DNA from 2 places in the Vibrio sp. R15-SG3-ISO1B genome. Region 1 is predicted to be linked to the other one. Evidence: riboswitches for the same ligand, from Rfam matches in the RefSeq annotation. Region 1 holds a riboswitch; the other holds the start of a gene.
What was found. A riboswitch is a leader RNA that binds a small molecule or an ion and turns the genes downstream of it on or off. The one in region 1 is predicted to bind lysine.
Positions count from the first base shown of each region.

Region 2: it holds a riboswitch for lysine, as region 1 does, so the genes downstream of both, AC6R0S_RS12485 (LysE family translocator) here and AC6R0S_RS09650 (Na+/H+ antiporter NhaC family protein) in region 1, are expected to answer to the same signal.

Region 1 is NZ_JCBDGG010000033.1:8,302-16,457, reverse strand. Features, by position in the region: gene hisD (histidinol dehydrogenase) at 1-969, opposite strand, end outside; gene hisG (ATP phosphoribosyltransferase) at 975-1,871, opposite strand; His leader region at 1,921-2,057, opposite strand; gene AC6R0S_RS09650 (Na+/H+ antiporter NhaC family protein) at 2,257-3,858, opposite strand; lysine riboswitch at 3,970-4,151, opposite strand; gene AC6R0S_RS09645 (H-NS family histone-like protein) at 4,774-5,181, shown strand; gene AC6R0S_RS09640 (inosine/guanosine kinase) at 5,235-6,539, opposite strand; gene AC6R0S_RS09635 (hypothetical protein) at 6,674-6,946, opposite strand; gene mnmA (tRNA 2-thiouridine(34) synthase MnmA) at 7,277-8,156, shown strand, end outside.
Region 2 is NZ_JCBDGG010000042.1:37,782-45,937, reverse strand. Features, by position in the region: tRNA gene AC6R0S_RS12495 (tRNA-Asn) at 132-207, shown strand; gene AC6R0S_RS12490 (polysaccharide lyase 6 family protein) at 349-1,917, opposite strand; lysine riboswitch at 2,620-2,816, shown strand; gene AC6R0S_RS12485 (LysE family translocator) at 2,904-3,536, shown strand; gene purF (amidophosphoribosyltransferase) at 4,044-5,558, opposite strand; gene AC6R0S_RS12475 (CvpA family protein) at 5,594-6,085, opposite strand; gene AC6R0S_RS12470 (SPOR domain-containing protein) at 6,148-6,681, opposite strand; gene folC (bifunctional tetrahydrofolate synthase/dihydrofolate synthase) at 6,682-7,947, opposite strand; gene accD (acetyl-CoA carboxylase, carboxyltransferase subunit beta) at 7,991-8,156, opposite strand, start outside.

The DNA.
Region 1 (8,156 bases):
CTCTGGGCCATAGTAATTCGAAATAGAAACCGCCTGAGTGATGGAATCAGAAATGATGATCAAACTCGACGCCAGTGCTTTTTCTGCAATAGAAGCGCGAGAGAGTACTTTAAGTTGACGCTGAACAGCATCCGTCACTTGATCGGCAATCACTGGCGATGGCGTGACCAGCACCACTTGTGAGTCTGGTCCGTGCTCAGCTTGGCTCAATAGATCCGCAGCAATGAAATCTGGGTCGGCGGTCTCATCAGCAATCACTAACACCTCAGAAGGGCCCGCTGGCATGTCGATCGCGGCGCCGCGAAAATCGTTGCTCACTTGGCGCTTAGCTTCTGTGACGTACGCATTACCTGGACCGAAAATCTTGTCCACTTTCGCCACGGTTTCTGTTCCGTAAGCCATCGCAGCAATCGCTTGACCACCACCAACATTGTAAACTTCATCGATGCCACACAGCTTCGCCACGTAGAGGATTTCATCTGCGATCGGTGGTGGTGAGCAGAGTACCACTTTACGACAACCCGCAATCTTAGCCGGTACGCCGAGCATTAATACGGTCGATGGCAGTGGCGCACTGCCACCTGGGATATAAAGACCGACTTTCTGAATCGCTCGAGTCACTTGTTCACACACAACACCAGGTTGCGTTTCAACTTTAATAGGCTGTGGCTTTTGGGCTTTGTGAAACTTAGCGATATTGGCGTACGCTTGCTCAAGCGCTTGCTTCATGGTTTCGCTTAAGCGCTCTGACGCCGCCTCAATCTCTTGAGTTGAGACTCGAATCGACTCTGGTTTGACGCGATCATACTTTTCCGTCAACGCCAGTAGAGCGGCATCGCCTTGCGTTTTTACTTGTGCGATAACCTCAGACACCGCGGCGGTAATATTCGCCCCTTCGGTAATGGCAGGGCGCTCTAAAATAGAGTCTTGTTGAGATTCACTCAATGATTGCCAAACAACTGTTCTCATCGCCCTTACTCCATCATTTTCTCAATTGGAAGTACTAGAATTGAGCTAGCACCAAGCTCTTTGAGTTGTTCCATGGTTTCCCAGAACAAGTTTTCGGTACTCACAAGGTGAACGGCCACTTTTTGTTTATCAGCAGAGAGCGGCAAGACGGTTGGATCTTCTGCGCCCGGAAGGAGCGATTTGATCTGCTCAAGTTTGTCCGCTGGCGCGTGCAGCATGATGTATTTCGACTCTTTCGCTTGCTGAACGCCTTGCATACGGGTCAACAGCTTATCAATCAGTTCGGTTTTATCTTGTGCGAACTCACCTTTGCGCTGAATAAGGGTCGCTTTTGATTGGAAAATGACTTCCGCTTCTTTTAGGCCGTTCGCTTCTAAAGTAGCGCCGGTAGACACTAGGTCAGCGATGGCATCTGCAAGGCCAGCGCGTGGCGCGACTTCAACAGAACCGGTAAGCATACAGGTTGAGAACGGTACGCCTTGCTCATCCATGTAGGCTTTTAACAATTGTGGATAGGTGGTAGCGATACGCTTACCGGCCAAATCTTGCGGGCCGTTGTACTCTTCATCCTTATCAATCGCGATAGAAAGACGGCAGCCACCAAAATCGAGACGACGCAATGTCACAAACTCACTAGGCTCACCCAATGCTTTGCGGTCTAGGCGGACTTCTTCCAATTCGTTTTCGCCAATGAAACCAAGATCAACCACACCGTCCATGATCAAACCTGGGATATCGTCGTCACGCACAAGCAGCAAATCGATTGGCATGTTCTCTGAGTGAACCACCAGTTTTTCACCCATGACGTTAAATTTCACACCACACTTTTTCAGCAGTGCTTGGCTCTCTTTACTTAGACGACCTTTTTTCTGAATGGCGATTCTTAGGCGTTGTGTTTGCATGACTCTTGTATCCCTGTGTTCGAAATCGTTCAAAACGTTAGACTTAAAAACTAAAAAACCCTCGGAAGGTTTGTCTCCCGAGGGTCATAAATCATTATATTTGTGATTTTTTGCCTCCGGGAGTTTCCTATCTCCCGGGTATGCGCACATCTCCCGAAAGACTAGATTGGGTGATGGTGATGATGAATGTTCATTACAAAATTGCGCATACTTATAAAGCTCTCTTAGCTCGCTTGGTTGCTGACCACACTAACCAAGCTCAGGGATCTTTTCAACCTTTAATTTCAACTTTTTCTTATTTGTATTAGACAAATAAGAAAGGAGGCCAAAGCCTCCTTAAAATAATCAATAGAATCTGTCAGTTAGATACGAACTGTCTATCGTTTTATGACGTCGCACAGCTCGCTAGCTTCGACTTAGACATCATTGAAAGCACCGCGCACACGGCCACAAACGCCACGCTGGCGACCGCAAATGAGAGACCGACCGACGCCGTCATACCGAGAGTGATAAAGCCGACACAAGAGATCGCTGCTACAGATAACGCATAAGGTAACTGAGTCGAGACGTGATCAATGTGATTACAACGAGCACCCGTCGAAGACAAAATCGTGGTATCCGAAATCGGTGAGCAGTGATCACCAAAGACCGAACCGGCGAGCACCGCACTCAGCATTGGCAACATCAAGGCAATATCTGTCGCTCCAGCCATATCACCCGCAATCGGCAACATGATACCGAATGTACCCCAAGAGGTACCGGTCGAGAACGCCATCAAGCCCGAGAGCAAGAACAGGATAACCGGCAACCAATGTGGGTTGATGCTACCTTGCGCCAGCGTTGACAGGTATTTACCCGTGTTCATGTCACCAATCACGCTACCAATGGTCCACGCGAAGACTAGAATGAGGATCGCACCAAACATTGAGCGCGCACCAATCCACAGTGTACGAGCAATTTCGATGGTCGCAATGCGTTGCTTAACCACCGTAAACAGCGCGGTTGCCAAACCCACAATACCACCGTAGATCAAAGACAAACCTACATCGGTGTTTTCAAAAGCGCCCAGCAGATTAAACGCTTCACCATCCGCTTTAAGCGCTTGACCACCGGTGTAAAGCATGGCCGCGACCGTTGCAATGATTAACAGCACAATAGGCAAAACCAAATCAAGGACGCGTCCGCCTTCGCTTTCACGAATATCCAGCTCTTCATTGAGCTCGTGCGCTTCTTTGGTGTCGTTCTCTGCATCCTTGTCAAAGCCGCGGCCTTGAGACGCCGCAATTTCATGGCTGCGCATCTTACCGATGTCGAGACCAAACCAAGCCACAGCAAACACCATCAACAGCGCAAATACCGCATAGAAGTTCATCGGAATCAAACGCACGTAAGCGCCCAACGCGGAATACTCTGTGATGCCATGAGAGACTAAGATGCCACCAATGATGGTCATAATATAGGCACCCCAGCTTGATGCGGGCATCAAGACACACATAGGGGCAGCGGTCGAATCGAGAATGTAAGCCAGCTTAGAGCGAGAGACGTAAAAACGGTCCGTGACTGGGCGAGAAATCGCGCCCACCGCCAAGCTGTTAAAGTAATCATCGACAAAAATGAACACGCCCAAAAACGCAGCAAGCAGTTTTGAACCGCGCTTACTTTTCACACGAGACTGCGCCCATTCAGCGAATGCGCGAGTGCCGCCTGAGAGCGTCAGCAGTGCTGTCATCATACCGAGCAAAAGCAAGAAGCCGACAATACTCATGTTCCAAGTATTGAGGCCACCGTCTTCTACGAAAACGCCCGATACGGTTGACGCAAGATAACCCGACGCACTCGCAAACGAATAGTCGTTAAGCAATACGGCACCTAAAACGATACCCACACCGAGAGACACAAGAACGCGACGCGTAATGATCGCAAGACTCAACGCCACGAGTGGTGGCAAAAGAGATAAAGGAGATGAGGCAAAATCAATTAAATTCATGATCTTCAAAAACCAGTAATAAATGGTTAGAGATCTACTGCAGATTAGTCAACCGCACGCGGCCGTTGATAATGTTGAACTTAGCGACAGGGAAGTAGACACTTCACCCAACCCTACAGTAGCGCTCCATAGTTTTACACATTATAGACTATGGCAGTGTTAGCCCTTTCGAGACTAACCCCAGCGAACTCCTTTGATAGGGAAGCCCACTTCGGCGAGATAACCTTTCACGCATGCTCATTGGCATCACCCCAACAAACGCTACTATTTTATTCCGCTCCTCTACCGCACAACCAAAATAATCAACCAATGAAACATCAAATTAACAAAGGTTTTACTGTAGTCATGCATTAGGTGGCGCCATTGTACCCATCTAAAACTGCATTTCAACAATTTGGCTCGTTTTGTTGTCACTTTTATTGCTTAGCGATGGTACAAACGGGAAGCCAACTCTCAATTTGGTGACATTTCACACTGTGCTGACGTTCAACGCCCGGGACATTAAAAACTCGGTGTTGACTGCAATGCCAAATAGATAGCACTTTCTCGAAGTCGAAATATGTGCTGTGATCGAAATCGTAAAAGAAAACGTATTGAGGTGGTTCATTTGAACTATATCGACATTATAATGCCAACTATTAGGAAAATTCGTTCTCATGCTGATTTCGGCGACTTTTATCTAAACAGTACCGTCAGGATAAGAAACGTTTAATAATAGATATGAAACTCTATTATTAAATCTGAGCGTCAAAACAAGACTTAGCCGAATGATCGCTCCAATAAAGTAAAGAAAGGTAAATTTGGCTGACAGTAACAATAAATTTATCGCATTCTGCTAAGAATGGATTGTAATGTTTAAATATCAGGATTAGTATTTAAGAAATACTCTTAAATAAGATAACAATGAGAGATGTTATGTCTGAACTAACAAAAACACTATTAAATATTCGTAGTCTTCGTGCAGCAGCACGTGAACTGACTCTTGAGCAACTGGAAGACGCCCTAAGCAAATTAACGACAGTCTTTACTGAGCGTAAAGAAGAGGAAGAAGCGCAGCGTGCAGCAGCGGCAGAGCAAGAAGCCAAACTGGCTGCCATTGCTGAGCAAATTTCTAAAGAAGGTATCGATATTGATGCCCTTTACTCTGCGCTTGCTGGTGAAACAAAAACCAAAACAAAATCGAAACGTGCACCTCGTCCACCAAAATATAAATACGTGGATGCAAGCGGAGAAACTAAAACTTGGACAGGTCAGGGTCGCACCCCATCTGCTATTCAACAGCAATTGGATGCAGGCAAGAGCCTAGAAGAGTTCCTGATCTAACTTTCGATGTAAGTTAGTTCAAAAAAAAAGCGCCTTTCGGCGCTTTTTTTCGTTTATCGTTCCCAGTAGGCTTCTTCCAAGCTATCTTCTCGCTCTGGTAAACCTTTCGAAAGACGTGGAGAGTGCTGAACCAATACCTCATAACTGGCACGGTTGGAATACTTACATACTTGTGAAAAGGAAGAATAAGTTAAAAACGCATGCGCGTGTTTACTCGAGTTGGGCACATTTTCTTTGTGGTATTTATTCGCGGCCATATCGTGCAACAACGCAGACAATGCCGCATCACCGGCGCCATTGGTGTTTTTAATTTTCTCCGGACCACCCATGTATGGTGAAATATGAGAATATACTTTGATCGCTTGATCGCAATTATCTTTTAATGCAGGGCGGCTAAATTCATAACGATTGAATTCCGCAATACTACCTGGCAACAAAGGCAATGACGTTTCACGTTTGGCTGCTTCTTCGGTATAACCGGCCATAAACAAGCCAAGTGGCCCAGCAGTACACAGCACCAAATCGACCCACTCCAAGGCTTTGTCTGATGCCGCAAGCGGGTCGCTCTCCCCAGTGAGCGCATGCGCCTCATCTTCATTCATCGCTACAACGGTGACATGATCGCGCAAAAATTGCTGCCAAAACTGCGGGTCATCTTGGATGACAAACTTAGTCCCTAACGTGAGAACGACCGGTACATCGTGCTTTTTCGCGTACTCAATAGCGCGCATGGTCGCTTCTGGCATCGGATCGCCCGCTTTGCAGCGCACCAAATACGCAGTCAGCACCAGTGCAGAGGCATTTTTAAAGATTTTTTCTGGAATGCTCTCTGGTTTAAGCTGGTTCATCTGCCCTTCACTAATGGCAAAAGTACGCTCCCCGTCTTCGGTGATCAGCGCGAAGCAGCGTCCAATCGCGCCGTCGACACCTTGCAGATAATTCAAGTCCATTCGACTGGAGGTATTGCACAAATAACGATAGCCGTAACTGCCGATCTTGATGTCCTGACTCATGACACCCAGTAGCGTCGAACGGTCATCCGCCAACACAGAATAGTTGTGCAAGGTATTGCCAATCGTGCCACCCGCGTATTCATTGGTGATCAAATCATCGCGCTTAAGTTCGTCGTATAACGCTTCGGCCGTCGCATCATCAATCACCAGTGAGTGTCCCTTACTTAACTGATATTTTTCGATGAGCGAGCTGCACACTTTAGCTTCAATATCCACTAAGGTTTGGTCGATACCAATAATATGGGTGCGGGACATTTTCTTGCTGTCCTGCGCTTGAGTCACTAAAGGGTCGCGAGCATGAACCGGGAAGTAATGTTTGGATTTGCGTTGGCCGGGAAATTTCATAATCAGAGTAAAGTAAGGGATAAAAAGTGGCGCGATTCTACCGCGCCCTTATTGGCGCGGCAACTCCCGCTAGCATAGCAAACGTTTGCTCGCGCATTTAACCTAGAGCAACGTCGATAAGGATTAGCGGCGGCTTATTCGCCTTCCATAAAACTCAAATCTGGCAACAAATCCAAGTGCTCGGAATAGCGTTTAAGATTAAACTCACCATCGTTTTTCATCACATCAAAAATTTCGATTGAGACTGCGCAAGCCATCATGGCAATTGCTTCGTCTCTTGCTGTGCCCGTCATCATCAAACGCATTAACGTTTCTTTCACTTTGATGGGGTTGCCATCTTGCAGTTGGTTTTCAATTACTTCAATAAGTTGCGTTTCTTGCAGCAGTTCGTCTTGGTGTTCAGTCATGAGGAGTTCACTTAATAATGAGATAGATGAGCCTAGGACTCTTGAATTTCGCCCACTATGCCACAACTAACCCTGCATTACCCAATGATATCCGTGCTAACTGTCGACGTAATGACCATCAACGCAATCAACCGATATGTTGTGATATTTACGCGAGGTACATTGCCGTGTTTAGCAGATAACTTGGGCTCTATTTGTCGAACTATGGGCTGCATAACAACCTAGCGAGAACAAGCTCAAAAGCATCGGTGTGATTTCGATCTCGGATCTGTCACCGCTACCGGCTTTCTGCTAGAATTTGCATCCAGTTAAATTGAGTGGTGTGACCTAATGTCTGAAAACTGTACTGACAACAGTAAAAAGAAAGTCATCGTCGGTATGTCTGGCGGTGTAGATTCGTCCGTTTCTGCCTACCTGTTAAAGCAACAAGGCTATCAGGTTGAAGGCTTGTTCATGAAGAACTGGGAAGAAGACGACAACGAAGAATACTGTACAGCAGCAGAAGATCTCGCCGACGCGCAAGCGGTGTGTGACAAGTTGGGCATCCACCTGCACACCATTAACTTTGCTGCCGAGTACTGGGATAACGTATTCGAATACTTTTTGGCGGAATACAAAGCGGGCCGCACGCCGAACCCGGATATTCTCTGCAACAAAGAGATCAAATTTAAAGCATTCTTGGAATTCGCCGACGAAGTCCTCGACGCCGACTACATTGCGATGGGTCATTACGTGCGCCGCACCTTCCCTGACAATGGCGAAGCACCTAAGATGCTGCGTGGATTAGATGGCAACAAAGATCAAAGCTACTTCCTTTATACACTAAGCAGTGACCAAGTAGCGCGTAGCCTATTCCCTGTTGGCGAGCTTGAAAAGCCGGAAGTGCGACGCATCGCCGAAGAGCAAGATTTGATCACCGCCAAGAAAAAAGATTCCACCGGCATCTGTTTTATTGGTGAGCGCAAATTTACCGATTTCTTATCTCGCTATCTACCTGCGCAACCCGGTAAAATCGAAACACCGGAAGGCAAAGTGATTGGCGAGCACCAAGGTTTGATGTACCACACGCTAGGCCAGCGCAAAGGACTACACATTGGTGGTCAAAAAGGCGGCGGCGGTAATGAAGACCCTTGGTACGTGGCAGACAAAGATCTGAAACGCAATGTGTTAATTGCTGTGCAAGGTGCAGATCACCCTCTGCTCAAGTCTG
Region 2 (8,156 bases), on a different contig from region 1:
AATAGAGCCCAAATGCCGCAAGGGCTACAGAAAAGTAAAGCTTTTTTTATGATTAATTTTTGCGTTTTTACGCAGAAGGAAACTTGACAGATTTTCTGGTACTGCTAATATTCCGCTCGCTTTAGAGCAATTCCCCCTTAGTTCAGTTGGTAGAACGGCGGACTGTTAATCCGTATGTCGCAGGTTCGAGTCCCGCAGGGGGAGCCAAATTCAAGAAAGCCCAGCTTAGAAATAAGTTGGGCTTTTTTACGTTCAGAGCGTTGTGAACAGTGAATATGTCACAGCCGGATGGCCGGCCCGTTCAGCGAATAGATGGCTGAACGAACCAGATTAAATTATTGAAATCGATTAGTTGATAACGATAGTTGAACCAACCATTTCTTCATTCAGTACGGTTAGGTTAGACGCACCTACTGTACCCACCGCTTTCAATAGACCTTGCTCGTCGCGCTCCATCGCTGGTGCGTCTGTAGAAACACCTTCAGGCAACTGGTCTAAGCCTTCGATTTGACCATAGAAGATATTGTTAACAAACTTAGAGCCAACCATCTGGAATTTTTCACCCTCAAATTGTCGGAAGGCGTTTGTACCATCTTCAGTTGCAATAGATAGGTTGTTTTCAAATAGCGTATCAACAGCTGGGAAGATAGTTTCAACACGTTCATCGTTAGTTAAACTTACGCGGTGAATTGCATTACTCGCAAAAATACCTTGTGTGTTGTTCACTAACGTATTGTTCTTAACCACAACGTCTTTTGGTGTCCACTGCTTTTGCAGTGTTTTGCCGTCCTTTGAATCTTTACTTAGCACTTCGCCATTCGCTACATCGATGATGCCTGTGTTCAGCACAAGAGCGCCACGGTAAGTACCTTTACCTAATGTACCTTCGATATAGTTGTTTTCAATTATGTGGTTCTCATCATAGATACGGATACCGCCTGAGTTAGCCGTGTTACCCGGTAAGATCACGTTGTTTGTCACAACATTATTATGGCCATGACGTAAAGAAATCATCGAAGTACTGTTTTTGATTGTGTTGCCATCAAAAGTGATGCCACTCGCTTTCACAGAGATAAGCTCGATCTCGCCAGAGCCGTTTTTACCGACATAACCACTGATATTGTCGAAGTAGTTATTGCGGATAATACTTTGTGAATCAAACAGTGAGTTGTGGCTGTCACCCACGCGGATCGCTTGTCTGTCGTTACGGTTGGTTCTCACCATTTTCGGGTTAGAGTTTTCGATCAGCTCCATATCTAAAGCCGTCAGGTCTTTAAAGATGTTACCTTCGATCAGAGTTTTCTCTAACTTGTCTGATGTTGCCACAACAAGCATCGCGCCGCGCTTGTACTTACCTTCAAAAGTATTGTTGGTAATCTTGTTGTTTTCGCCGCCAACCGTGATCCAACGGATGTTAGGGTATTTTCCTTTCTCATCCGCTACGTATTCGTAATCGTTGAACTTGTAGATAACAGAGTTATTTAAGGTGTTGTTTTTACCAAAGATACCAAACACGCCCATGATGTTTGCATCATGACTTTCAGTGCTTAGCGTTGCGCCCCCATCAGTGAAGACTAAGCTCTCAATTAGGTTATTGTCACCCTTAATCAAGAACTGAGTTGAACCGTTAAAAATGGCAGTTCCAGGCTCTTGAGCGACAATCTTGACGTTGTTCGCTGATAAAGTCACACGACCTAAATCGGCATAGCGACCTGGTTTGATGCTAATAACGTCGCCATCTTGCGCGTTGTTGATGCTCTCACGCAGCTCCAGCACCTCTTGTGCAGAAGCCACAGCAACACCTTGATCAACCATAACCGCTGTCGGTTGGGTAACTTGTTCTGTGCTTGCGTGGCTCGTTGACGCGCTTGCGAATAGTAATGAACCTAAAATAAATGCAATTGGTGACTTTTTCATTAGTATCTCTTTCGTAGGGTATTTGAGTATGAGGCAAGGTTAGCAACACACAAGAGGGCGAGAAAACCGATTCGCCCTTGGAATGTGGTCTGAATCGCGTCGGCTTTGTTAAACTGTGGATAAGTTCAAATAATTTAATAATACAAATAGACCATGCCATTTAATGGTTGTAAAGGGGCTTGGTTCAGGTCAGTAGCTCTCTTAAATTTTATTTTAACTTATTGTTTTTTAAATCATTTTATCTGAGATCACCTTAACTCTTAGTAGAATTTTCAAACTAGAGCATATGAGAGACTCTGCAAATTAAGGATAATTTGTAATATTAGTGCACTTACAATAACGAAATATTGATCGAGATTTTGGGAAAGATACAGAGCATGAATGAGTTGGTAATTCTTTCTGCTAGCTGGAACACTGCTAATTTAGGTTATTACGGATAACTTTTCGTACCCCAAAACGTCAAAGACCACCGTTGTCAGCGATGGTCTGTCTGCGCGGAATTGGACATAATCTTCCACCTGCGATCTACATTGTTAGATTCTCTATATGCAGAATTCGCCGCAAAGTATGCAGAATCTCGTTCGGCCCGAATTGATTTTCCCAGAGCTCCGTTGGGAGGTTTAAGCGACGCAAAAAATATTTGCAATCATTCTACCTTATAGTTTATCTTCATTTGCAAAGCTGTATTGGCGAAAATCAGTGCAGCAATGTAGAGGCGCATTACCTATCAGTAGCTCAGTTTAGGTTGACAACCATTGACCCTGAGTGAAAGGAGTCAATGCCGAAGTGCCACGGGCGTCACCCCGTAGTGCTGGGGTTGTATCGAATAGGTACAGCACTGCCATAGTAAACTCGTTAGGATGACAAAAACACGTTTTCTATGGAGCGCTACAGATGGATGGTGAGCCAGTTTATATGTGTCCCCCCAAAGCTTTGCATCCTGCATCGCTGTTCTAGTAGCCTCCATAATATATATTGAGGTAAGAATGTCTGATTTTAACTTTTGGTTATTGTTTCTAACCACCGCTTTTGCTCTAAATGTCGCTCCGGGGCCTGATCTGCTGTACATCCTGACGAAGACAATTAGCAATGGAAAAAAGGTAGGCTTAGCATCGGCTATTGGTGTATGTACCGGAGCGCTTTTCCATGTGTTTGCTGCTTCCATTGGCTTATCTGCTATTTTAGTCTCTTCTGCACTAGCATTTAGCATTGTTAAGTATGTTGGTGCGGCTTATCTGATATATCTTGCTTATCAGTCATTTAGATCATCTGGATTTGAGTTAAATGCCGATGGCTCAAATCAGAGCAAAGAAACAGCATTTGAAGCATTTAAGCAAGGGGTACTAATCGACATTCTAAACCCTAAAGTAGCTATTTTCTTTATGGCGTTTCTACCACAGTTTGTTCGTGAAGACGCAGGCTCTGTATCATTCCAGTTGTTCTATCTCGGGTTACTTGTTATTGCGGTTGCTATCGTTGTGGAAGCTGCATATGTTCTTGCGGCAGACAAGATTTCTGAACGAGTTAGAAGCAGTAAAAAACTCAGCATCTGGTTAGATCGTGCTGTCGGAACAATGTTTGCTGGTCTGGGTGTAAAGTTAGCAGTATCAACAAACTAAAAATATCTACTCAAGGAGAATGAGCGTGTACCGCAATAGTGAATTAGACATTTACATGATGCGCGTTTCCTTCTAGTTCAGAGCAAACAGGCCACCGCTACAAACGGTGGCCTTTTACGTTTTTGGGTACGAAGGAGTTCCTGAAAGCAACACTATGGGATGCTACTCCAATAAACTTCTGTCCGGTTGTGAATTTGCATAACAACTCAGGTGATATTTTCTGGGTAAGGGCATCGTTTTTGATTGGAAATGGGAGATTCCGTGCAGCGCTGTTCTGGTGTCTGCCATAACTTCACGTATCACAAACTCCGCAGCGTAACTCGTTGCTGAGTAATAGCAATAAGGCGGTTTGGGGCAGAAATGAGATAACGCGTGTTCAGCTAATTACGGCTTTAAACCCAAAAAGTAATCGCACGTTATTGTCATCTGACAGCAGCCGGATGGCGCAATAAAAAATGGTCATCCGTTGGATGACCATTAAATACGTTTACGTAGAGGGCGTGGAGGTTACGCACCTTCGTTATGCAACTCTAGGTTAGCAAGCTCTTGCTGAATCTCTCGTTGCGTTTTTGCATCATCGCTGCGCAAAGACTCAAGAAAGTCTAAGTACTGCTGATTGATGTCGCCGGTTACGTATTCACCGCTAAATACCGACGTTTCGAACTGAGAGATGTCTGTGTTGCCTAGGCCAACGGCGTCCGTAAGGTCTTCCAACGTCTGGAAAATGAGCTCATCGGCACCAATTTGCTTACAGATCGCTTCGTTGTCTCGGCCATGGGCGATAAGCTCATTGGCGCTTGGCATGTCAATGCCGTACACGTTCGGGAAGCGAATCTCTGGCGCAGCAGAGACCATGTACACTTTCTTCGCACCTGAATCGCGGGCCATTTCGATGATCTGCTCTGACGTAGTACCACGTACGATAGAATCATCAACCAACAAGACATTCTTGTCTTTAAACTCTGAACGAATCGCGTTGAGTTTACGACGTACTGACTTCTTACGCTGCTGCTGACCCGGCATGATGAACGTGCGGCCAACATAGCGGTTTTTCACAAAACCTTGGCGGTAAGGCTTTTCAATCGCTTGAGCGATTTGTAGAGCGATGTCACACGAGGTCTCTGGAATCGGAATAACCACATCAATGTCCAAATCAGCAAATTCGTCACGGATTCGGTCGCCCAGTTTCTTACCCATCTCTACACGTGCGCTGTAAACCGAAATCTTATCGATAAAGGAGTCGGGACGTGCAAAGTAAACAAATTCGAAAATACATGGGTTGAGTCGAGGGTTGTCCGCACACTGCTTAGTATGCAGTTGACCATCAAACGTCGCATAGATTGCTTCACCTGGCGCGACATCGCGCATAAAGTCAAAACCGACCGCATCTAGGGCTACTGATTCAGAGGCAACCATGTACTCGGTGCGACCTTCAACCTCGCGTTTACCTAAACACAGTGGGCGAATACCGTTAGGATCGCGGAACGCAATCATGCCGTGACCGATGATCATAGCCGTCACCGCGTAAGCACCACGAATCGCGCGATGCACATTGGTGACAGCACGGAACACATCTTCAGAGGTAACGTTACCTTTGACAGTATCAATCTCATGAGCCAACACGTTAAGCAACACTTCTGAATCAGAGGTGGTGTTGATGTGACGACGATCTTTCTCGAACAACTTTTCGCGAATTTCGTGTGCGTTTGTGAGGTTACCGTTGTGAGCTAGTGTGATACCAAATGGTGAGTTCACGTAGAAAGGTTGCGCTTCAGACGCGCTTGAGCTTCCTGCTGTTGGGTAGCGAACATGGCCGATACCCACTGTACCTTGAAGTCTTTGCATGTGTTTGGCTTCAAACACATCCTTTACTAAACCGTTCGCCTTTCTAAGACGAAAACGATTGCTATCTATGGTACAAATACCCGCGGCATCTTGGCCACGATGCTGCAATACCGTCAATGCGTCATAGATAGACTGGTTTACAGGCGTTGTGCCCACGATTCCAACAATACCACACATGTCTTAACCCTCGATTTTCGACAATGGCTGGAGCGCTATAACGCCCCAGATAAGAAACTAGATGTTGCTTGTAGGTGTTCAAAAAAAGGTGCGATGATGCGGCTGAATTCCGGTACCAACTGCGACCCTTTCCACCACTGTGAGTCTGGAAACGACGTAAACGCATCCATGAAGAATAGTGCCGCTGACACTATAAGAACACCTCGTAAACCGCCAAACACGATACCAAGGACTCTATCCGTTCCAGACAAACCTGTCTTCTGCACTAATTGAGCAATCACATAATTGACGATAGCACCGACAATCAGAGTTGCAATAAACAGAGCAGCGATCGCGGATCCGTTTCGGATCATGTCATCTTCGATATTGGTGAAATACATCGCCAATTTCGCGTAGTACTGACTGGCAATAAAAAAGGCGCCAAACCAGATAACAAGAGACAGTGCTTCTTTCGCGAAGCCACGAATTAAACTGATCAGCGCTGAGAGGCCGATCACACTTAAAATGACAATATCTAACCAGTTCATGTTGTTCTACATCTTAAGTTGGCGCGCATTTTAACAGAAAAAACGCTGACGCAAACGTTTTCTTATGGATTTAGTGGTTTAAATTTAAGCAATCGACCTTTTGAGCCAGTGATCTTTTCCAGTTCAATCACTTGGCGTTCGAGTTTACTCTTCGACACATCAGGACCAATAATTACTCGGGTAAAACCATTCTCTAATTTGGTGTGTGCTTGGTATCCGCGCTTTTGCAAATCATCCACGACGCTCTGCGCATTCTCTGCGTTTTTTAACGCCATCAGTTGGATGATCCATGCACTGTCTTGATACTCATTGCGTTCAGGGATGGCTTTAACGATCACCTCGAGTGGCGCCTCTTCTGCACTCTCCTCTTGAGTGACGACCGCGACAGGCGTATCGGGCAGCGCTTTCGAGTCATCCACCGGCTCGAGAATCTCAAACGATTCCAGATCGCTTTCAAGCTCCGGTTTTAGCGGAATACTGGCGATCTCTTCCTGATAGTGGCTTTTCTTGCCATCGAGCACATCGGGCAATACGATGACGCCAATCGCCACTAAGATGATGGTACCGACTAAGCGGTTTTGAAATTTGCTCGCCATTTAATCTCCTTGTGTTTGCCAATGCGCCAACACTTCCCCAACGGTATGAAATGAGCCAACAACCAGTATCACATCGTCTTGGCCCGCCTTTGTCATCGCGGCTTCAAAAGCCAGCACCGGAGAATCAAAGGTTTGAGTCGCGGCTGGTAAATGACTTGCCAGTTCATTAGCGTGCGCGGCGCGAGGGCCATGCAGTGAAGCTGGATACCAATGCGAAGAAAGCTCGCTCAAGATAGCCAGCGTCGCCTTGATGTCTTTATCATGCAGCATGCCCACCACAGTATGAATCACACGTTTTGGGTATTGCTTTGCTACACGTTCAACCAAGTATTGCGCTGAATGTGGATTGTGCGCGACATCCAAAAGTATCACTGGCGAAGTGTGCAGAATTTGCATGCGCCCTGGCAAGGTGGCGTTTTCAAGGCCGTTGACGATATTGATATCTGTGATATCCAGATTGGCGTTTGCCAGCGCCGTTAAGGCCGTCGCCGCGTTCTGCAGTGGCAGTCCGGGAATGGGTAGCTCGTTTAATTCAAAAGTACCAAGTTGCCAGCGCCATTGTGTCTCTGATTGTTGCTCATAGTGGTATTGAATCCCCACTTGAAAGAGCTCAGCCTGAATATCGTCGGCGTGTGCTGCCACGGTTGATGGCGCTTTCGGCTGACCGCAAATCGCTGGTTTGCCTGCGCGAAAGATGCCGGCTTTCTCAAAACCAATCACGTTAATGTCATCGCCCAGCCAATCGACGTGGTCGATGGCTAAACTGGTAATCACGGATACGTCATGATCGACGACATTAGTGGCGTCTAAACGCCCGCCCAAACCGACTTCAAGCAAGACAACATCCACTTGCTCGGTTTGAAACAGGCGTAACGCCGCAAGCGTGCCAAACTCAAAAAAGCTTAGGCTGATATCCCCGCGCTGCTGTTCAATGAAATCGAAGGCTTGGCAATGCTTCTCGTCGGCTAAATCGACGCCATTGATGCGCACGCGCTCGTTGTATCGAATTAAATGAGGAGAAGAGTAGACACCGACTTTATACCCTGCGTCGAGCAAAATCGCTTCCATCAAAGCGCAGGTAGAACCTTTGCCGTTGGTACCAGCAACGGTAATGACTGTCGGAGCGGGTTTGGTTAAGTTGGCTTGTTGTGCGACGGCTTGGACTCGGTCTAGCCCGAGATCGATCGCTGAGGTGTGGATGTTGGCTAAATAATCAAGCCACATCGTAAGAGGGGATGTGGCTTGTGGAATTTGGGTTTGACTCATCTAACTGAAACCATAAATTGTGGTGGTTTGTTAGTGTGTTACTTTACCCTTTTTCGTCCGCTTCTGGTACTTCATATGCAAGTTCATTTGGCGCATCATTCACAGAAACCACCAATGGCGACGGTTGATTGGTCATTTTGGCCAACAAACTGCCGATGCGTTGACGCATTTCACGGCGATCAACAATCATATCGATAGCCCCGTGTTCC